4 regions of the Brucella pituitosa genome follow, and region 4 is predicted to be linked to each of the others. Evidence: predicted binding sites of a transcription regulator. Region 4 holds the regulator's gene; each other region holds the start of a gene.

Region 1 (5,461 bases), 140 kb from region 4:
GATTTTCTCCGAAAAATATGCGGACGTGTTCAAGGGCGACGAAAACTGGCAGGCTGTTCAGGTTCCTGCAGGCCAGACCTATGCATGGGACGACAATTCGACCTATGTGCAGAACCCACCTTACTTCGTGGGCATGGGCAAGTCGGCAGGTAAAATCGGTGACGTTAAGGGTGCACGCATCCTCGGCCTCTTCGGCGACAAGATCACCACCGACCACATCTCGCCTGCCGGTTCCATCAAGGCACAGTCGCCTGCTGGCAAGTACCTCATCGATCATGGCGTCGGCATTGCCGACTTCAACCAGTACGGTACGCGTCGTGGCAACCATGAAGTGATGATGCGCGGCACCTTCGCCAACATCCGTATTCGCAACCACATGCTGGGCGAAAACGGTCGTGAAGGCGGCTACACCATCCATTATCCGTCGAAGGAAGAAACCTCGATCTACGACGCAGCCATGGAGTACAAGGCAGAAGGTGTGCCACTCGTCGTCTTCGCAGGCGTCGAATATGGCAACGGTTCTTCGCGTGACTGGGCTGCAAAGGGCACCAACCTGCTCGGCGTCAAGGCTGTGATCGCTCAGTCGTTCGAGCGTATCCACCGCTCCAACCTCGTTGGCATGGGCATTGTGCCTTTCGTCTTCGAGGAAGGCACAAGCTGGCAGACGCTGGGTCTGAAGGGTGACGAAATCGTCTCCATCGAAGGCCTTGCCGATGTACGTCCGCGCCAGAAGGTCGACGCTTCGATCACTTATGCAGATGGCACAGTGAAGAAAGTTCCGCTCATCTGCCGCATCGATACGCTGGACGAGCTCGACTACATGAAGAACGGCGGCATCCTGCAGACCGTTCTGCGTGACCTCGCTGCTTAATCAGCGACAACGCTCCAAACAAAAAAGCCGCCGGAGAAATCCGGCGGCTTTTTCAGTCTCCGGAACCGTTTTATTGCCCCGAACGGATCATTTCCCTGATTTTTAAAGCTTTTTCAAAGTGATCGAGAGTGTGGGTTTTTATCCACCACTCGGCAGCTTCCATAAGAAGCTCCGGTTCCGTGTTTTTGTTGGCAAAGAACGCATAGAACGAGATACCGACTGTATCGCCCTTTTTCGCGATCTTTTCATCGCAGATGGCGATGGCCTTTTCTCTCAAACTTTGTCTCATTCGCAATTTGCCTTTTATTAAAGCGCGACGCTGCACATATACTCGAAAAAGCCAGCTTCCGCCTTTAGGAGACGTATCTTAGTGAGATAAAAGAAACACACTGCCTGCAAATCTCACTGCAACGTGAATTCCTATTGATCGTCGTAATTCCTACATAATAGATGTCAGCGTCAATTATTGCAGGATGAACCCAAAGTGACCTTCCATTACCCCTTCCATGGGACACATACATGGCTTTCCGGCGACTATGTTCCCGGCTTGCGCGGTGTTTGTGCTGCATTGGGGCTGGCGTTCACCGGTTGCCTGTCAATGCAGGGCGTAGCGAAAGCTCAGGATAGCAGCACACGAACGTCCGTTCTCGAGCTCTATACCAGTCAGGGCTGTGCCTCGTGCCCGCAGGCTGACAAGAATTTGGCGAAATACGCTGACGACGCCAATGTATTGGCTCTGTCGTTCCACGTTAATTACTGGGATTACATGGGCTGGCGCGACACACTCGCCTCACAGGACAATACAGACCGCCAGAATGCCTATCGCAATTCGTTCAATGCCAAGATGGTCTACACGCCTCAGGCAATCGTCAATGGCGCTTCGGAAATGAACGGCGGCGACGCCGAGGTCGTGAAGCAGCATCTTGATGCGAGTAAGCTCAACGTACCCGTTTCGATCAGGAAACTGGACGATGGGCGCCTGTCGATTGAGATTGCGGCAGGTGAAAAACCAGAGAAGCCCGTACATGTCGTTATGTTCTACCTGCGCGATTCGGTAACCATTCCGATTGACAAGGGTGAGAACGCAGGGCAGTCCGTTACCTATCGTAATACGGTAACGGACACCAATACGATTGGCATGTGGGATGGTCAGGCTTTGAAAATCGAGCTGCCAGCTTCCGAGTTGACCCGCAAGGATGTGACCGGCTGTGCTGTGGTTTTGCAGCAAAGCAACAGCGACAAAGCGCTCGGTCCAATTCTCGGTGCCGCGATATTCAAACAAAAAGTTCAGCTCGGGCTCTAAAAGCCGCTTCGTCAAACGCCCGCAACACGCGAACGCAACAGCAACTACGCTTCGTGCGAGCTGTTTATCTTATCATTTGCGGGAATGTTGCATCTGTCTGAGTGGCTAGGCCAATGAAGGTTGGTTCGGCTCGGGCAGTCCTTTGGGCGGGGGGCTTGGGGTCGGACATACCCGAACCGAACCGTCTCAGGCAACATGGTGATGCTGACGTCATAATCGGGCCGGAATGCGAAGTTGACAAGGCCAAAATGTGGCTGGCGATCACCATTGAGAACAGCTTTTCTCTTTTCGTGAACAGCTAATATACAACTAATTGGGGGTCTATTCTTGTGGGCAGTTCATAGAAAACCGCCAGTACCAGCGCTTGATCTTGCAATCGTTTTACAAAAGCATCACCTTACTGTCATGAGCTGATTTGATCGGTGTTCCCGTATTTCCTTTACAATAGCTCCTGACGGCGAAAGGAAGAAAATGGACATACCAAGCGCTGCGAATGAAGATAAGTCTTCGCATTCGCCCTCTCATCCATCGGCGACGCCAAAAATTGTCCCTTTAGCGCAATCACGTCCGCCTTCTCCCACGGTCAGTTTTGACAGACACGAACTTGGTAAAATCCTGAATATTTATGGCCGTATGGTCGCCACAGGTGCGTGGCGCGACTATGCGATTGATCATCTGGCCGATAGAGCGGTGTTCTCGATCTTTCGGCGGGCCAGCGAAGTTCCGCTGTTTCGTGTGGAGAAAAACCCCAAGCTCGCACAGAAGCAGGGGGCCTATTCTGTGATTGCTGCAAGCGGGCTCATTATGAAACGCGGACACGAACTGGAGCGTGTGCTCCGTGTCTTCGATAAAAGCCTCAAGCTGGTCGATAATTGATTAGAGCGCATCCCGAAAAGTGTGAAACGGTTTTCGGACAAGATGTGCGGGAAAACAAATGATTAGAGCGCCGATCTGATCCAATCAGATCGGCGCTCTAAGTGAGGGGCACTTCGCCCGGGTCGACGGTGCAGCCACCGTTGAGCGGCAATTGCATGAGGACCGTATCGAGCCAGCGTCCATGCTTGAAGCCTGAACCCTGAATACGTCCGCTATGGGTGAAGCCGAGGCTCTCATGCAGCTTCACCGAGCCTATGTTGTGCTCGCCGTCACCAACCACTGCCAGCAATTGCCTGAAGCCCAACGCGGTCGCACGCTTGATAAGCTCGCCAAGCAGAAACTTGCCAACGCCCTTCCCCTTAGCGTCCGGCGCGATATAGATAGAATCTTCTGCAAGCCAGCGATAGGCCGGCCGGGTACGGAAGTAGCTGATATAGGCATATCCCAGCACCAGCCCATTTTCTTCCGCGACAAGAATTGGAAAGCCCTGCTCGACAAATGCGTCGAAGCGAGTTTTCATTGCTTCAACGGTAGGCGGTTCGATGTCGTAAGAACCGGAACCGTTCAGCACAGCCTCCGTGTAGATTGCGGTGATGGCATCGATATCGGTGGGTTGAAAATCGCGAATATGGGGCATGTCATAAGCCAGAAGTCAGGTTCAGATTACGCCTTCAACATGCCTCGAAGTCACGCGATTGAAAAGCAAAAAGGGCAGCGTTTCCGCTGCCCTTTCGCATAATTCAATTCCAGACTGATTAGTCACGGTTGCCCATGAACTGAAGCAGGAACATGAACATGTTGATGAAGTCGAGATAGAGACGCAGCGCGCCCATCACAATCTTGCGGCCCTGCGTGTCCGAAGCATCACCTTCGTAGTACATTTCCTTGATCGACTGCGTGTCGTAGGCGGTGAGACCTGCGAAGATCAGCACACCGATCACCGAGATTGCGAACTGCAGCGCGGTGGAGCCAAGGAAGATGTTGACGACAGAGGCGATGATCAGGCCGAACAGGCCCATCATCAGGAACGAACCCATTGCGGAAAGATCACGCTTGGTCGTGTAACCGTAAAGCGAGAGCGCTCCGAAGGAAGCTGCCGTTACGAAGAAGGTGCGCACGACGCTTTGGCCGGTGAAGACCAGGAAAATCGACGACAGCGACAGACCGACGAGAGCTGCATAGCCCCAGAATACGGCGTTAGCGGTCGAAACCGACAGACGTTCGATACGGAAGCTCAAGAAAAACACTGCTGCGAGCGGTGCAAGCATGACCACCCAGCGCAGCGGAGACGTGTAAAGTGCTGCACCAAGTGCAGTAAGCATCTTGCCGTTTGCCATCTGCGCGACAGCAGCAGACGGGTCATTGGTCACTGCCAGAGATGCGACGGCGAATGCAGCAAGGCCGGTAACGGCCAAGCCGATAGCCATCATGTTGTAGACGCCCAGCATGTAGCTGCGCAGTCCCTGATCAATGCTGGCATCAGCGCGAGCGCCGCCTACCGGCCTCTGCTGCGCCTGAATATTGCGAAAGTCAGCCATGACTTAAATCCTCTTGCCTTGTCCCGTCCGGTGTCGGGTCCTGGCTCATTTCGAGCCGCTCCCAGGCGCCGCTGGCGGGACCCCAGCATGCCTGCGTATATTATGGGCATTTCAGAGCTATCGTACAAGTACTACCTGTAAAAAATCGTGATGAGGCAGCTTGAAATCTGAAGTGCATTCTCCATGCTATCCAAGCATTTAGCCCATTTCTGATCCAACATTACAAATGGTTCATATGGTCCGCAGCACAGTTGCAGGTTTCTGACCCAACACCCGCCATGTTCCCGCAAGGCCGAAACCAACGGTGAGGATCAGTGCAACAGCGACTGTCATCAGAGCCACATCCGGCAGGAACTGTGCTTTGAGCTTCATCACTTCTACTACTACGTACCAACCGGCAGCACTTCCTGCGACCAGCGCAAACATGGCTGTTGCAAGCCCAAGCAGCATATATTCGACGATATAGGCTGCAATGAGCGTACCCCGCGTGGCACCCAGCGTTTTAAGCACAACCGCATCGTGAACACGTGCCCGATTGCCCGCAGCCAAGGCCCCGCCAAGCACCAGCACCGAGGCCGCAAGCGCTATGGATGCAGCCGCACGGATTGCCGTTGCAAGCTGGCTGATCAGATCATTGGCAACATCAAGCGCATCGGTCACGCTGACAGTGGTAACCGCTGGCCATGTCTTCGTGACCTGCCGCAGCACATCCGGCGCAAGATTCTTCTGCCCGTCAGGAATGGTCAGCGTCGCAAGCCATGTGGCGGGCGCACCAGCAAAAGTGTTGGGCGAAAACACCATAACGAAATTCATCGCCAGTGTTTCCCATTGCAACTGCCGGAAACTTGCAATCTTAGCATTGATGTTACGGCC
Region 2 (5,461 bases), 430 kb from region 4:
CAAAGCCGTATTATCGACGAGCCAGACGGCCGTTGCCTTCGGCATAAGAAGCTGGGTGGCCATTAGATATAATCCTTCTGTTCGTCCGCTCCGGTGGTGCGGGACGTGGGAAAAACCACAAATTCCGGGAAATCACGGCCTATATATATTTTTTTTGACCGTAGAGCAAGAAAGCGCTTCCACCACATCCCCTATTCTCTATCGGATACAAAAAAGCGCCTCCGGCATCATGCTACGTCGAGGACGATTTTGCCGATATGCTGACCACCTTCCATCCGGTCATGTGCCCGCCATGCGTCTTTGAGCGGAAAAATCATATCCATGACTGGCGAGACGCTGCGGGCTGCCAGAAGCGGCCAGACTTTTGCCTCCAGTTCCCGCGCAATGTCTGCTTTGAAGCCCACAGACCGCGGACGCAATGTCGAGCCGGTATGGGTTAGGCGTTTCGTCATCAGAAGTGCGAAATTTGCGGTTGCCTTGGCACCATTCAGAAACGCAATCTGTACAATGCGTCCATCGTCTGCTGCGGCCTTGTAATTACGATCCACATAGTCGCCGCCCACCATATCGAGAATGACATCGGCACCTTTGCCTTTGGTCGCATCTTTGACGGCCGTTACGAAGTCCTCGTCGCGATAGTTCACGGCCCTGTCCGCGCCAAGCTTTAAACAGGCCTCGTACTTGTCGACCGATCCTGCTGTAACAATCACATTGGCACCGAATGCTTTGCCGAGCTGAATAGCTGTTGTTCCGATGCCCGATGAACCACCGTGAATCAGCAATGTCTCGCCTTCTTTCAGGCCCCCACGCTCAAACACATTATGCCAGACAGTGAAAAAGGTTTCGGGGATTGCGGCGGCTTCAATATAGCCGTAGCCGGAAGGCAGAGGCAGCGCGTTGGTTTCGTGTACAACCGCATATTCGGCATAGCCGCCACCAGCAAGCAGCGCCACAATCTGATCGCCAATCTTGTAGCGTTCGACGCCTTCGCCAAGCGCAACAATATCCCCCGCAATCTCAAGCCCCGGAATATCCGATGCACCCGCCGGTGGCGCATAGTGTCCTTCACGCTGAAGCACATCGGGGCGATTGACGCCCGCTGCACGTATCCGAACCAGAACTTCCCCTGCTTTTGGTTCAGGCACCGAACGCTGGATCGGGCGCAACATATGCGCGCCACCCGGGCCCGCAATTTCGATTGCTGTCATCTGGGAAGGCAGTTCGGCCATCATGATTAAACTCCTGTTCAAATCGCCCATGGCGCCGATTGGTCCGCAACGGGATTACCCTTTATGCGTCGCAGAAATGCCTCACGTCGAGTGCAACGCATTTCATTAGGGAAATCATCATCGATTTCTTGAAATATATATGCGAAGATTCAAGGTGTTAAATCTTTTCTGCCCTTATAGTTCCGTCATAGACTCCGGAGGAAGGCCATGAGCGGTATCGATGAAGATGCAAGCAAGCCGCGCGACAGTGTGGTTCTGAGTGAAGATGAGCTATCTCTGCTTTCGGTCCTGGAGATCGACCAACGCATCACTTTGCTACAATCCGAAATTGAGCGCCTGAAGGCTGAAAGGCATAGAAAAGGCGACAGCCGCGCTGCCGCCGAAGCGCTTTTCCGCTGAGATATCGTCTCAGCCTGATCATCAACGATAGAGCGAAGTCGCGTCTCATGCGACTTCATAAAATCCCGGGAACGTGATCTTGCGTATTTACATTCAGGTTCTGGCGCTACTTTGTGGCACAGCCTTTCTTCTGATGGCCTCCGGTCTCCATGGTCTGCTGCTGCCATTGCGCGGCGGCCTTGAAGGCTTCTCCGTTGCATCTCTTGGTTTGCTCGGCACAACATGGGCGGGCGGTTTCGTCGCTGGCTGCCTGTTTGCACCCCGTCTGGTGCGACGCGTCGGTCATGTCCGCGCTTTCGGTTGTTTTGCATCGTCTGCGGCTGTCATCGCCCTCCTGTCCGGCATTTATATTGATGCGATATCGTGGATTATTTTGCGCACCTTTACCGGCTTCTCCATGGCTGGTGCATTCATGGTGATCGAAAGTTGGCTCAATGAGCGCGCCACCAATGAATCCCGCGGCAAGATTTTTGGCCTTTATATGATGGTCAACTACGGTGCCACGATGAGCGGCCAGATGATGGTAGCGAACGGCGATATCCGCAGCGATCATCTGTTTATGATCACCGGTATTCTCTTCTGTCTGGCGCTGATCCCAACGGCCATGTCGACGGCTGTCAGTCCAAAACCGCTTACCGAGGTCCAACTTGATCTCAAAGCGCTTTACCGCAATTCACCCGCAGCCTTCGTGGGTTGTATCCTGATCGGTATTGCCAATGGCGCATGGGGCACGCTGGGTGCTGTGTTTGGCGCGAAATCCGGCATTTCGACTACGGAAATCGCCTTGATGGTCAGTGTTACCATCGCCGCCGGCGCTTTGATGCAAATTCCGGTTGGGCGCATTTCCGACCTCGTTGACCGGCGCTATGTCTTGGCGGGCGTTGCATCACTTGCAGCTCTCGTCGGGCTCATGGCTTTCATAATCGGGCCATCAAACGGTAAAATCATTATCATCATGACGGGCTGCTACGGCGCGCTCGCCTATGCACTCTATCCGGTCGCCGTCGCCCATGCGAACGATCACGCTTCGTCTGAAAGCTTCGTGAAAGTATCAAGTGGCCTGCTGCTGCTTTACGGTTTCGGCACCATGCTTGGGCCGTTGCTGGCTGCAGCTGCAATGGACATCTTCTGGCCGTCCGGTCTTTTCGCCATAACTGCCCTCGCCCACATCTCGATCACAGGCTATGCGCTATTCCGGTCACGCAGGCGCGCCTCAGTACCAAAGGCCGAAAAAGAACAGTTCAAAAGCATGCCATCAGTCAAAAGCGCAACACCTGAAGCGATGAATCTCGACCCAAGAGCCGAGACGGAAAACTAGAGCATGTCGCGGAAAAGTGGGGACCGTTTTTCCGTTAACGACATGCGTAAAAACAAATACTTAAAGCGCGACACGCGTTAGGGTCTTCTGGGAATAGCCAACAAAAAAGCAGCGAATAATCGCTGCTTTTCATAGTGCTGTTAAATTCGTCTAATATTGGATGCGGGAGGATGCTCGGCGGCTGATGCACAGCCGCCAACATCTTCAACAGTACCGTCCTATTGGCCGTCACCAATGGCGATTGCGTACTGCTTGCAGAGCTTCCGGATTTCAAAATCTTAGGGTAGCGACCCTACTCGATCGAAACACGCTCTACTGCATAGTTAAACTGTGAGAGCGACCTTTGTGCGCCCAACAGGGCGCACGGCGCTCTATTGACGGGTTACTTTAATGTCGAGTGACTTGGGTTCTCAGTTTTTCAATCTGCTCCTTGAGCACGAGCTTTTTACGCTTGAGAGATGCAACGTGAAGATTGTCCATTGCCGGTGACGCCATGGCATCGGAAATTTCCTGCTCCAGAGCGCCGTGCTTTTTTTCGAGCGTGGCAAGATGGGACTCTATAGCCATCATCATTTCTCCTTTGATTGATTTCCCAAAGGATGAAACCGTGCGCGAAGTACCTGCCAACCGCAAAGCTTCACCCGCTCACACTGCGCAAAGACCCAAAATACTCCTGTTTTTTCGGGCCAGTTACGCAGTCCCGACTGTCATGAACCGCAGCCCGTTGACAGCCGCTCATGACAGAACCATGACACTTTGGCATGAGTGAGGTCGAAAGTCGAATTTGTCGTGGTAGCATTTTCCAATCACGAAAAATGTGATAAGGGCTGCTCTCGAAACGGGTCTGTGCCGCGCTGGTACGGCCCGTAATATTATTCTGAACAATACGGGGCAAACCGCATGTCCGATCAGGAACAGGCCGAAATCAGATTGGCCGTCGCACGTCTGAAACAGGAACACGCGGATTTCGATGCAGCCATCAACGCGATGATGCAGGTGGGCTGCGATCAGCTGCGCATTCAGCGTATGAAAAAGAAAAAGCTCGCTATCAAAGACAAGCTGCAGGAAATGGAAGATCACGTCATTCCTGACATCATCGCCTGAGCTTTAGATAACAAAGAGCTTACAGCCGGGGTCCGCCCGGCTTTGTTTTTAGTATACCAACGACCGAACTACGGAAGCGGAGCAGGAAAGATCAATGAGCGTGAGTGCAGACGTCGCCATCATCATGGGCAGCCAGTCCGATTGGGAAACCATGCGCCATGCAGCAGACACACTGGAGGCTCTTGGCATTTCCTTTGACGCCCGCATCGTCTCTGCGCATCGCACACCAGACCGCCTTGTCGCTTTCGCCAAAGGTGCAAAGGCCGAGGGCTTCAAGGTCGTGATCGCCGGTGCTGGCGGAGCAGCTCATCTTCCCGGCATGGCCGCAGCCATGACGTCTCTTCCGGTATTTGGCGTGCCCGTGCAATCCAAAGCCCTTTCGGGCCATGACTCGCTTCTTTCGATCGTCCAGATGCCTGCGGGCATTCCCGTCGGCACTCTGGCTATCGGCCGTGCAGGTGCTGTGAATGCAGCGCTTCTCTCCGCAGCCGTTCTCGCACTTTATGACGATGCACTCGCAGTACGTTTGGACGAATGGCGCACAGCGCAGACCGAAAGTGTTGCAGAACGCCCATCCGATGAGGTCTGATATGGCACATTCAGCACTGAAAGCAGGCCTGAAAGCAGGGTCGACAATCGGTATCATTGGCGGTGGTCAGCTCGGCCGTATGCTGGCAATGGCGGCTGCACGCCTCGGATATGAGACCATCATTCTGGAACCGCAGGCCGATTGTCCTGCGGCACAGGTGGCAAATCGCCAGATCGTTGCAGCTTATGATGATCCGGCAGCACTTGCAGCACTCGCAGCGGCTTCCGACGTCATCACCTATGAATTTGAGAATGTGCCGGTTTCAGCCGCCGACAAACTTGCAGAATCGGCCCTCGTCTTCCCTCCACCTGCGGCACTTGAAATCTCGCAGGATCGCTTTACCGAAAAGCAGTTCCTCAATGAGAGCGACATCGAAACCGCGCCTTGGCGTCTGGTCGATGATGAAGAAACGCTCATTGCAGCTCTTGGTGCGCTTGGTGAACGCGGAATTCTGAAAACCCGTCGACTGGGTTATGATGGCAAGGGACAGGTTCGCCTGACCTCACTCAACGAAGACGAAGCCCGCAAGGCACTGGAAGCTATCAAGCACGCGCCTGCTATCCTTGAAGGCTTTATTTCGTTTGAGCGTGAGGTTTCGGTTATCGCAGCCCGCGACCGCAGCGGCAATGTTGCGATTTTCGATATCACTGAGAACGTCCACAAGGACGGCATTCTGGCAACTTCAACCGTTCCGGCTGCCATCTCTGAGAAAACTGCCGAAGCTGCAAGCACGGCCGCCGAAAAGCTTCTGCACGCACTCGATTATGTCGGTGTGCTCGGCCTCGAGTTCTTCGTTCTTGCGGACGGCACCCTGCTTGCCAA
Region 3 (5,461 bases), on a different replicon from region 4:
AGCGCACGCGCGATAGCAACGCGCTGCATCTCACCGCGCGACAGCGTTTCGATATGTTGGTCCGGGCGGGTTATTCCGACTGTTTGAAGCAATTGAAGCGCGCGTGCGCGATCATCAGCCTTCACCCCAAAACTCAGTTTGAGCGGCAATAGCACATTGGACAGTGCGGAAAGGCCGGGAAACAAGTGAAAATCCTGCATCACCAGACCGATGTTGCGCGCACGAAACGCATCGCGCCTGAAAGAAGACAGGCTGCTGATTGCCGTTTCGCCCCAAACTACTTTGCCGGCTTTCACAGGTTCGAGACCCGTTATAGCGTTGACCAGCGTGCTTTTCCCCGAGCCGGAGGCACCGGTAATTGCCAGATGACCACCAGCAACCAGATTAAACTTTTCAATGGAAAGCACAGGGAGAGCCAACCCCGGAAAGCGCACTTCCAGATCGGCAATATCGAGCGACAGGCCCGATGGCTTGGCAAGCATCATCATCAGACCGTTTTGAAAGAAGCATTACGCAGGCGAAGCTGGCTGACGAAGCCCGTTTCAGGGTCTGTCCATGAACCATATTCCAGCGTGCCGCGCGTAAGGATCGGTGCATTGAACTGCACGAATGTCTGTTTGGATGCCAGATAAACGACCATGATATTGTCGGGCCAATCGGAATCTGACGAGCAGAACGGGCAGATCGACATCGGAATTTCGGTCAAAACGAAGAAATTGGCTTCAGCCTTGAGTGGCGGTGCCATGAACCCGCTGATTGCCACTTCCTTGCCGGAAGCACTCTTGACCTGATCGGAAAACTCCAGACCCAGCACGCCAAAACTTATATACAGATTGTCAAAGCCAAGCTGCTCTGCGGCTTGTGCCCTGTTTGCAATCCACATCAAAGGCGCAGTTGCCAATGCACCAAGCATGAGTTGCCTGCGATTGAAATGCTGTCCTGCGCGCATTTTGTGCTCCTGATGGAAAAGTGGACAGGCGAGAAACCCGCCTGCCCTTAATCAAACGAAGATTACTCAGACTTTGCCTTGCCGAGCGCAAAAGCGTCAGCGAGCACGCGATAAACATCGCTCTGTTCCATATAGCCGCGAAGACCTTCGGAACCCGGACCCGTTGCCTGCAGAACAACGTCATCGACCGCGTGAACGCCGGTGTCATCTTCCTTAGGGATGTTGCCCTGAACGAAGACGGCACCCGGAACGTCCTTGTAAGCCTCATTGGCTACATATTCGCCCTTTTCGTTCTTAACGGCCGGTACGAAAGCGCCATCCATCTTTGGACGGAAGGTTTCGTAATGGTCCGGGCCGTTATTGGCGGCGAGGAACAGACGACGCGAAACATCGATGCGATCCGGATAACCGTCGCCATTGGTGTCTTCGTAATTCGGGAATCCGGCGGCATCATAGGTGCCAACCTTTTCGCGCATTTCTTCGCCTGGCTTTTCATCATCAACTGTGCCAATGATGGCAACGCCATGGGTATGATCGCCGGTGACGATAATCATCGTGTCCGGGTTCTTTTCGGCAAATTCGCGGGCAACGCCAACGGCCTTGTCGAACTCGATAGTTTCGACCAGCGCGCGATCCCAATCGAGCGGATGGCTCATCTTATCAACCGATGCGCCTTCAACCATCAGGAAGAAGCCTTCCGGGTTCTTGGAGAGCTTTTCGAGAGCAGTCTTGGTCATTTCCACCAGACCCGGCTGGTTCGGGAACTTGTCAACCGTGCCTTTCTTGAGGAACTCGCGATCAAGCGTCACGTCCATATTGCCGGTATGGAAAAGACCGAGCAGCTTGTCCTGATTGGATGTGCCTGATGCAGCAAGCTCGTCCTTACTTGTGACCAGCGCGTAGCCTGCATCCTTGAACAGCTGGATATAGTCCTTGTCGTCCTTGCGCTTGGAGCCCGGAACGTCTTTTGCAAGGAAGTAAGCGGAACCGCCGCCCAAAAGAACATCCGGCTTCACATCATAGATCATGCCGACAATATCAGCCTTATCGGAACGCTTACGCGTATGAGAGACCAGCGCTGCAGGTGTTGCATCCTGAAGCTCCGAGGTCGAGACGATACCGATCGACTTGCCGGTTTCGCGGCGCATTGCTTCGGCAATTGTTTCGACCTTCGGGTCGTCCTGGCTGTCAGGCGTGCGGTCGGCATAAACGCCGAGTGCATTCACGCGTGACTTGTGGCCGGTCATGTAAGCCGACATGGTGTTGGCGCTGTCGGTCGCAATCGAATGGGTCGAAGAGGTGCCGATGAAAGCAACTGGCGGGATGTCATCCATAGCAAGACGGCCATTGGCCTTACCTTCGCTCATGCCCTTGGACATGATGCGCGCACCGGTGCGGTGGGCAACCGAAAGACCATCAGCAATCAGGAAGATGATGTTCTTGGCCTTGGCTTCATTGCCGGTCGAGTAAACATCCCAGTTGACCGACTTTGTTTCATCGCCAGCAGAGACTTCAACCTTGTAATCGCCGGCCTTGCCGATTTTCAGACCGCGCAGAATAAGGGCAGAACCCAGAACCTTGTCTTCAGCGCCTTTTTCTTCAGCAGTGAATTCGGCCTTGCTGCCAAATACAGCTTCGTAGTCCTGGCCATTGACGGTAACTTTCACGTCCTCTGGCTTGACGACCTTATCGAACTCAACCTTGAAATCGAACGGCGAGTTGACAAGGATTGTCGCCCGGTCAATCGGATAGACGGTTGCAGCATCGGCTGCCGTCGTCAACATAGTTGCAGAGGCGAGATCAAGAAGCAGTTTGCGCATATCAGAAATCCCCACTGTGTAATGTGTGCGAGGCTCAAATAAGAAAATTAGATGACACTGGTATAACAGCCAGCTGTTTTATTCGTAAATTTTAGTTTGCCGGCTATTTTGATCGCTCGACAATTTTAAGCGTGCGTTTCATGCTGAAGTTTCATGCCTCCTTTCATGTCAGTGTAAAAAACGTCGGCTATTTGTCTGCGGATCAATCAGACTGGTGACATTATGATACGCAACACGCTCTCGATCATTCCTTTGGCTGCACTTCTGTTCGGCACAGCGATGCCTGTCTTTGCACAAGACCAGACCCCTGCTCTGATTGGTGAGTTTGTTCTGCCGACCGGGCTGAAACTCAATGGCATTGAATTTGGCGGCATTTCCGGCCTTGATTATGATCCGGCCCAGAATGTCTATTATGCGATTTCCGATGACCGGTCGGAGAAGGCTCCTGCCCGATTCTATAAGCTCAAGCTCGATATTGATGGAGCTGGCATTCATGGGTTGGATATTCTGGAAACGAATACCCTGCTTGATCCAGAGGGAAAGCCTTTCGCAATCAAGGATGTCGATGCGGAAAGCATCCGCTTTAATCCGGCGAGCCAGACGCTTTACTGGTCCAGCGAAGGCGATCGCACAGGAAAGCCGTCTGTCCGTGCAATGAAACTCGACGGCACTTTTGTTCGCGAGTTCAAACTGCCGGAAGCCTATCTGCCGGATGAAAATAAAACACGCGGCACCCGAAACAACCTGGCTTTTGAAGGTCTTGCCATCACTGCGGACGGTAAGACGCTTCTGGCTGGCACAGAAAACGCGCTGGCTCAGGATGGTGACATTGTCACACTCGAACAGGGCAGCAAATCGCGTATTATCTCGTTCGATATTGCGACAGGTGAGGCAACCGCCGAGCATGTCTATGAAACCGATCCCATTTTTGCAAAGGCAACGCTTCCACCTTTCTGGAACGATAATGGATTGAGCGAACTTGTAACGGACGGCCCGAACCTTCTCACGGTCGAACGAAGCTACGCTCACGGTGTGGGCAACCGCATCAGCATTTATCGCGCATCCTTCGATGGTGCGACTGATGTGAACGGCAAATCATCGCTTGAGGGGATCGCCGCAACACCGCTCAGGAAGGAACTGCTTCTGCGTCTCGATGAAGGTACGTTCGGTCTCGATATCGACAATATCGAATCCATCACTTGGGGCCCGGAAATTGATGGTGCCAAAACGCTGGTGATTGCATCCGACAATAATTTCAATGCCGGTCAGTTCACGCAGTTCGTGGCAATCAGAATTCCATAGGACCTGTCATCAAACCTTTATCGTGATGATAACCACGCGTCACAGGGCACCTTTAAGGACCATTGCGTTTGTTTCCGCAATTTGAGGGGTTCCCTATGCGCCTTGGCTATCTTCTTGCTTCCATTGCAACAATTGCTATGACATCTTCGGCAATGGCTGAAGAGACATTTACCGCAAAACTGGCAGGTCATGCCTATCTGCCAGCTCTGACTCTGATTACACCGCCTGCAGATGCTCCCCGTGATGCATGGGTTTCCGGCAAGTTCACCGGCAAGACCCGCAACGACAAGCCGATGACCGTCATGGGTGATGTCGGCAAGGCCTATGGCAGCCACACCACCGGCATCTCCCTTCCCTTCATCGGCCAGCCTGTGCAGGGCATGTCGGGCTTTGCGATGAACCGTGCAGCCGATGGTAGCATCTTTACCCTGACCGACAACGGTTTCGGCACCAAGGCAAACAGCCCCGATGCGCTTTTGTTCTTCCATCGCATGAAGCCAGATTTCGAAACCGGCAAGGTTGAGCGCGTGGAATCGGTATTCCTGCGCGACCCCGATAAGAAGGTGCCATTCCGTATCGCTTATGAAGGCACCGATGGTCGTTACCTGACCGGTGCTGATTTCGATCCGGAAAGCATTCAGTATCTCAATGACGAGATCTGGATCGGTGACGAGTTCGGCCCATACATCATTCGCGCTGGTCTCGATGGCCGTGTGAAAGCCGTCTACCCAACCATGCTCGATGGCAAGCAGCTGATGGGTCCGGATACACCGGGCATCGTGGTGCCTGCGGTTGCCGGCAAGGATTATCGCGTTCAGCGTTCGGGCGGTTATGAAGGCATGGCGCTACAGCCAAAGACCAATCAGCTCTGGGCCATGCTTGAAAAGCCGCTTTCTGACGAGAACGGCAAGCCGGAAGGCGATTTCCTGCGTGTGATTACTTTCGACACCGACAAGGGTGAATGGACCGGCAACAGCTACCGCTTCCGCCTCGCTGAAGGTGCGACTGCTATCGGCGACTTCAACTTCATCGACGACACCCGTGCGCTGGTCATCGAGCGTGACAATGGTGAAGGCGATCCGAGCCTTGAGTGCAAGACCGATGACCTTTCGGCCTGCTATCCGTTGCCAGCCAAGGTCAAGAACATCGTTCTCGTCGATACATCCAAGATCGATGCAGACGGCTATATCCACCGCATCGGCCATATCAATCTGATGGACATTCAGGACCCGGACAACAAGGCGATCCTGAAGACCGCAGCAGCACGCGACCTCAAGGGCAAGTTCACCTTCCCGTTCTTCACCATCGAAGACGTAATGCGCGTTGATGACACGCATATCCTGATCGCCAACGACAACAACCTGCCATTCTCAGGTGGTCGTCAGATCGG
Region 4 (5,461 bases):
CATCAGCTTCGCCCATTCCGGGTTCGGATAGGAAATGATATTCCAGTTGATGTCGAAACCGGCAATCTTTTCGAGTGCTGGCTGATAGGCTTTGGAATTGGCGCGATTGGCGCGCGAAACCTTGGACGGGTCCTGCGAGGACAGCAGCATCGGATTGTCCGCCGCAATCGCAAGGCGCGCCGCGCCATTCGCATAGGCCTTGGCCATGCCTTCATAGAGCCAGCCAGCCGCACGATCAAAACTCTCATCGGACGCATTTTCATAGCGCGCCAGCGCAATCGCATCATCAGAGAAGAACGGCGTCACAACGCCTGCGCCAGCTCTATAGGCGTGTTTGGCGATCAGGCGCACCAGTGGCAGAGCAACGACAGGTGCAGTGATGACAAGATCCTGGCCTTCACGCAATTGCAGCCCGACGCGTACAGCCACTTCAGCCAGACGTTCGAGTTTTACCGGATCGATGACGGGAGCGTTATTGTCATGTGCCATATGGCTGCAAGCCTCGTGTTTGAAAGAATCAGTTGCAGTCTATCAGATGACTTAATTTCACCACGCTTTTTCCTGCCACTGCGTTATATTAATGGAGCGGTCGATAGAAATTTTTATGTAACGAGAGCAACGGCTATGAAGAAGAGCGTGCTTATTATCCTTGGTCTGGCGGGCCTGCTTGCAGGTTGTCAAACCATGACTCCGGAACAGCGCCGCGCCGCAGATGAACAAACCTGCCGCAGCTATGGTTTCAAACAAAAATCCGATGCATTTTCCAACTGCCTGTTGCAGCTTGATCTCGACCGCAGAGCAGATCGCCGCGCCTGGCAGAACCGTGCCGATTTCTACGACACACCGATGGTCATCTATCAACCGGTTTATCGACCAGTGCCAGTTCAGGCCAGGTAACAGACAGGCCAAGTGATAATCAGGTCGAGCAATAAAAAAGCGCCCTTTCGGGGCGCTTTTTTTGTCTAGCAAAGTCACTTTTAAAGCGGAGATTCCGGACGCTCCTGCGACAGAAGCATCGCACCGATTGCATCAACATGCTTCTTATCGGCTGTGTAGCCGAGAGATACGTTTTCCACCGCTGGAGCCGTTTCATCAAATGTTGGCTGGTAGCTCGCCACCTGCGTCAGCGCCGGCTTTTCAGCAGGCTTCACAGGAAGCGTCGCCAGACGGTCACCACGGGCCTGCGGACCCACGCCGCCATTCTGCTGAGTTTCAGTCGTCTTTGCTGCTTCAGCCAACGCAACCTGCACTGTTGGCTGTGCCTGTGGAACAGTGGCATCCTGCTGATCAGTTACGTTGTAGAACGGACCTTCTGGCATGGATGGTGCCTGTGGTGTGGAAGCATAGGCCAGATTGTACGGAGTCTGTGGAACCGGATTCTCCAGCTCGCCATCACGACCACGCTTTTCGTAGAAAGAGTTTCCACCCGCAACCAGCACGTAATGCATGTTGCGGTATGGGAACTTCAGGCCAGCTGTGTGGAAGAACATGGAGTTCTTCAAGGAAGGGTGACGCTTGCCCTTGAGAATGGAATCAGCCGCTGCCTGAACATCTGGCATTGCCCTGGAATTCATCTTGCGGCTCAGAACGCCCGGCGCAAACTGGTTCTTCTGGCCCACAACACCACAGATCGTATCCGGATAGCTGCCGGATGCGAGACGGTTCATGACAACAGTACCGACAGCCATCAGGCCATCGGGGCTTGAACGGTTCGATTCAAAGAACATCGCACGTTCAAGACATTCACGGTCTCTGGCGGTATAGGTGAAAGTCTTAACGCCATTGACCGACTTGACGTGGCTGACCGCCGCCGTCTTATCGGATTTGGTCTTGGCTGTGCCTCCGGTCGTCGTGCAACCTGTCACCACAAATGGAGCAACCAGGAGCCCGAGGATAACGGGCAGTTTCCACTTAGCAGCGCGCGTCAACGGCTCAGTCTCATCGTTAGGACCCTTAATTGATCCAACCCGGCCTCCGCCCCGCAAAAGGCGTTTGAAACCTGGCTGTGGTGCCACTGCATAAAACTATGCAGCAGATTTGAACTAACAGAGCAGCCTTTGTGCATCCAATTGAGACACCCGGCGCTCCAGCCAAATAGAACGAAAATCAAATAATAAACGTTCTGCTGTCACTCATTGCATTCAAGGTTTTGGAATTTTTAGGCCAAAAAAAGGCGAACGGTCAAATTCCTAAAATGACAAAGCCACCAAAACGGTGGCCAATCGAACCCGAATCCAAAGTTGAATTTTCCCCACAAACCCCTTAAATTTATTAACAAATCCTTAACGTGATTTAGCAAATCTTATAAGTTATTGATTTAACGCGATTCAATTTGCTGAAATACAGGCCACATCGCTGCCTTATTTCACTGATGTTTCAAGATTTTACGCAGCCATCTTTTTTGACTTTTCAGATGCTGTTTTTGACGCCGATTTCAAGGCTTATTCAACTTTGTCACGATTGATGTAACATCGCGTGATATTGACCGTTTTTGGTACAGATTTGGGCAACATCACCGAATCGCGAGTCCGAATGCTGAGTCGCATCGTTCGCTCCCTTCATGCAAAACGGCCCGTCACATTTTCAGTAACGGACCGCTTCTGAGACGTTCTGCAAGTCGAGATTTGATCACCCGAATGAGTAGCCTGCGCCACGCACCGTGCGAATTGGATCGAGTGCGCGCCCGACATTGATCGCCTTGCGCAAACGTCCGACATGCACGTCGACCGTGCGGTCGTCGACATAGATATCCGGGCCCCAGACACCATCGAGCAACTGGCTGCGGGAGAAGACACGGCCCGGTGACATCATGAAATATTCAAGCAAGCGGAATTCTGTGGGTCCGAGGCGGACTTCCTTTTCCTTGCGATAGACACGGTGCTGCTGACGGTCGAGCACCAGATCCCCAACCTTGAGCACATGCGAGAGAACGCTGGGATTGGCACGGCGCAGCATGGCTTTCACCCGCGCAAGCAGTTCCGGTGTCGAGAAGGGCTTTACGACATAATCGTCAGCACCCACACTCAGGCCACGGACACGTTCGCTTTCTTCGCCACGCGCAGTCAGCATGATGATCGGCAGACGCTCGGTTTCCGGCCATTGACGCAGACGACGGCAAAGTTCGATCCCCGATACACCAGGAAGCATCCAGTCCAGAATAAGCAGATCCGGTACGTTTTCGCGAAGCGTGATTTCGGCTTCATCGCCGCGCAGCATCGCATCGACCTGATAACCTTCTGCTTCCAGATTGTAACGCAAGAGTACGCTCAGGGCTTCTTCGTCTTCAACCACAGCAATCTTGGGTGCCTGTGACATCCAGTATTTCCTATCCAGAATTTAGAGCGCAGAAGATACAGTCCCCCCGTCGACCGCGTGCCGCCGCGCTATTCTTACACATGCAGAGATTTTGCGCCGCAATGATGCAGCGCAAAATACCATCAGGATTTACGCGCCTCGTCCACGACGATACCGTGGCTCAGGTCTTCTTTTGGGCGTTCCGCAGGCATTTGCAGGCCAGTCACGATGTAATAGACCGTCTCGGCAATGTTGGTTGCATGATCGCCAATGCGCTCAATATTCTTTGCGCAGAACAGAAGATGCGTGCAGGCTGAAATGTTGCGCGGATCTTCCATCATATAGGTGAGCAACTCGCGGAACAGCGAGGTGTACATCGAGTCAATTTCATCATCGCGATCGCGAACAACATTGATCTGCTGTACCGAGCGCGTTGCATAGGCATCGAGCACGTCTTTGAGCTGGGTCAGAGCGAGTTCAGCCAGTGTTTCAAGTCCACGATAGAGCTTGACCGGCTGGCGCGATTCCGAGACGGCGGCAACGCGCTTGGCAATGTTTTTGCCAAGATCGCCCACGCGTTCCAGATCGGCCGATATGCGGATCGAGCCGATGATTTCACGAAGATCGACAGCCATAGGCTGGCGCTTTGCGATGATCATGACGGCCTTGTCGTCAATCTCACGCTCGCTTGCATCAAGGATGAGATCATCGGAGATAACGCGCTGAGCAAGCGCATTGTCGGCGTTGACAATCGCTGCAACGGACTGCTCGACCATACGTTCCGCATGACCGCCCATTTCAGCGATCTTATGGGTCAGGAACTGCAGTTCTTCGTCGTAAGCGGTAACGGTATGCTGAGACGCCATAATAGACCTCGAAGTAAGGATTACAGGGAAGCGAAACCGAAGATGGTTCCTGCTTCTGCTGAAATGTTAACCAAAGCGACCGGTGATATAGTCCTGAGTGCGCTTCTCGGTCGGTGCCGTGAACATCACATCCGTGTCACCCACTTCCACCAGATTGCCCAGGTGGAACATGGCGGTGCGCTGTGAAACGCGAGCGGCCTGCTGCATGGAGTGCGTGACGATGACGATCGTGTAGTTCTGGCGCAGCTCGTCGATCAGCTCCTCAACCTTGGCCGTCGCAATCGGATCAAGCGCCGAGCACGGCTCATCCATCAGGATGACTTCCGGGCTGACTGCAATCGCACGTGCAATGCACAGACGCTGCTGCTGACCACCGGAAAGACCGGTTCCGGCATCGTGAAGACGATCCTTGACCTCTTCAAAGAGGCTGGCCTTCTTGAGGCTGGTTACGACGATCTCTTCGAGATCGGTCTTGTTGCGTGCCAGACCGTGGATACGCGGGCCATAAGCCACGTTCTCGAAGATCGACTTCGGAAATGGATTTGGCTTCTGAAACACCATGCCGACACGGGCACGCAATTCAACCACGTCGATCTTCGGATCGTAAATGTCTTCGTTGTCGAGCGTGATATTGCCTACGATACGGCAGCCTTCAATCGTGTCGTTCATGCGATTGAGCGAACGCAGGAATGTAGACTTGCCGCAGCCCGAAGGACCGATAAGCGCTGTAACCATCTTTTCCGGAACATCCAGATCGACTTCGAACAGAGCCTGTTTCTCGCCATAAAACACGCAGACCTTGTCGCCGCGCATCTTTATGGAGGGGGCGTTGGCGTTCATCTTTTCTCCTACGGCTTTCTCGAGAGATCGTTCAGTCATGAGATTCATCATTTCTCTCCCGTTTACCAGCGGCGCTCAAAGCGGCGGCGCAGAATAATTGCTGCAATATTCATAACGGCCAGGAACAGAAGCAGGACGATAATAGCGCCTGATGTCCGTTCCACAAAGGCACGCTCAGCTTCATTCGCCCACATAAAGATTTGCACAGGCAGAGCGGTGGCCGGGTCCATCGGCGTTGCAGGCATATTGGCAACGAAGGCCACCATACCGATCAGAAGTAGCGGTGCTGTTTCACCCAACGCCTGAGCAAGACCAATAATTGTTCCGGTCAGAATGCCCGGTGCTGCGAGAGGCAACACATGGTGAAACACCATCTGCGTCTTCGATGCACCAAGGCCTAAAGCTGCGGCGCGGATCGATGGCGGCACGGCGCGAAGAGCGGAACGTGTCGCGATGATGAT

What was found. The regulator PhoB, encoded in region 4, activates phosphate uptake and scavenging genes when phosphate is short. The targets are predictions, from matches to a motif close to TGTCATNNANCTGTCAT.
Positions count from the first base shown of each region.
Region 1: ACSME1_RS07760 (DUF2794 domain-containing protein) is a predicted target of PhoB. The motif match lies at 2,565-2,581, and genes of this name have one in related genera.
Region 2: ACSME1_RS05045 (YdcH family protein) is a predicted target of PhoB. The motif match lies at 3,684-3,700, and genes of this name have one in related genera.
Region 3: ACSME1_RS13805 (alkaline phosphatase) is a predicted target of PhoB. The motif match lies at 2,810-2,826, and genes of this name have one in related genera.

Region 1 covers NZ_OZ264092.1:1,607,010-1,612,470, reverse strand. Annotated here, with positions in the region: gene acnA (aconitate hydratase AcnA) at 1-871, shown strand, start outside; gene ACSME1_RS07770 (DUF6500 family protein) at 942-1,160, opposite strand; gene ACSME1_RS07765 (DUF1223 domain-containing protein) at 1,440-2,174, shown strand; gene ACSME1_RS07760 (DUF2794 domain-containing protein) at 2,646-3,050, shown strand; gene ACSME1_RS07755 (GNAT family N-acetyltransferase) at 3,148-3,687, opposite strand; gene ACSME1_RS07750 (Bax inhibitor-1/YccA family protein) at 3,806-4,588, opposite strand; gene ACSME1_RS07745 (ABC transporter permease) at 4,820-5,461, opposite strand, start outside.
Region 2 covers NZ_OZ264092.1:1,035,366-1,040,826, forward strand. Annotated here, with positions in the region: gene ACSME1_RS05020 (DUF1013 domain-containing protein) at 1-63, opposite strand, end outside; gene ACSME1_RS05025 (NAD(P)H-quinone oxidoreductase) at 228-1,232, opposite strand; gene ACSME1_RS05030 (DUF1192 domain-containing protein) at 1,437-1,628, shown strand; gene ACSME1_RS05035 (MFS transporter) at 1,708-2,946, shown strand; gene ACSME1_RS05040 (YdcH family protein) at 3,334-3,516, opposite strand; gene ACSME1_RS05045 (YdcH family protein) at 3,847-4,050, shown strand; gene purE (5-(carboxyamino)imidazole ribonucleotide mutase) at 4,151-4,639, shown strand; gene ACSME1_RS05055 (5-(carboxyamino)imidazole ribonucleotide synthase) at 4,641-5,461, shown strand, end outside.
Region 3 covers NZ_OZ264093.1:541,541-547,001, reverse strand. Annotated here, with positions in the region: gene ACSME1_RS13815 (ABC transporter ATP-binding protein) at 1-488, opposite strand, end outside; gene ACSME1_RS13810 (hypothetical protein) at 488-949, opposite strand; gene ACSME1_RS13805 (alkaline phosphatase) at 1,012-2,769, opposite strand; gene ACSME1_RS13800 (esterase-like activity of phytase family protein) at 2,992-4,071, shown strand; gene ACSME1_RS13795 (esterase-like activity of phytase family protein) at 4,167-5,461, shown strand, end outside.
Region 4 covers NZ_OZ264092.1:1,468,701-1,474,161, reverse strand. Annotated here, with positions in the region: gene ACSME1_RS07115 (aminopeptidase) at 1-489, opposite strand, end outside; gene ACSME1_RS07110 (hypothetical protein) at 625-897, shown strand; gene ACSME1_RS07105 (cell wall hydrolase) at 978-1,928, opposite strand; gene phoB (phosphate regulon transcriptional regulator PhoB) at 2,629-3,315, opposite strand; gene phoU (phosphate signaling complex protein PhoU) at 3,438-4,160, opposite strand; gene pstB (phosphate ABC transporter ATP-binding protein PstB) at 4,227-5,000, opposite strand; gene pstA (phosphate ABC transporter permease PstA) at 5,063-5,461, opposite strand, start outside.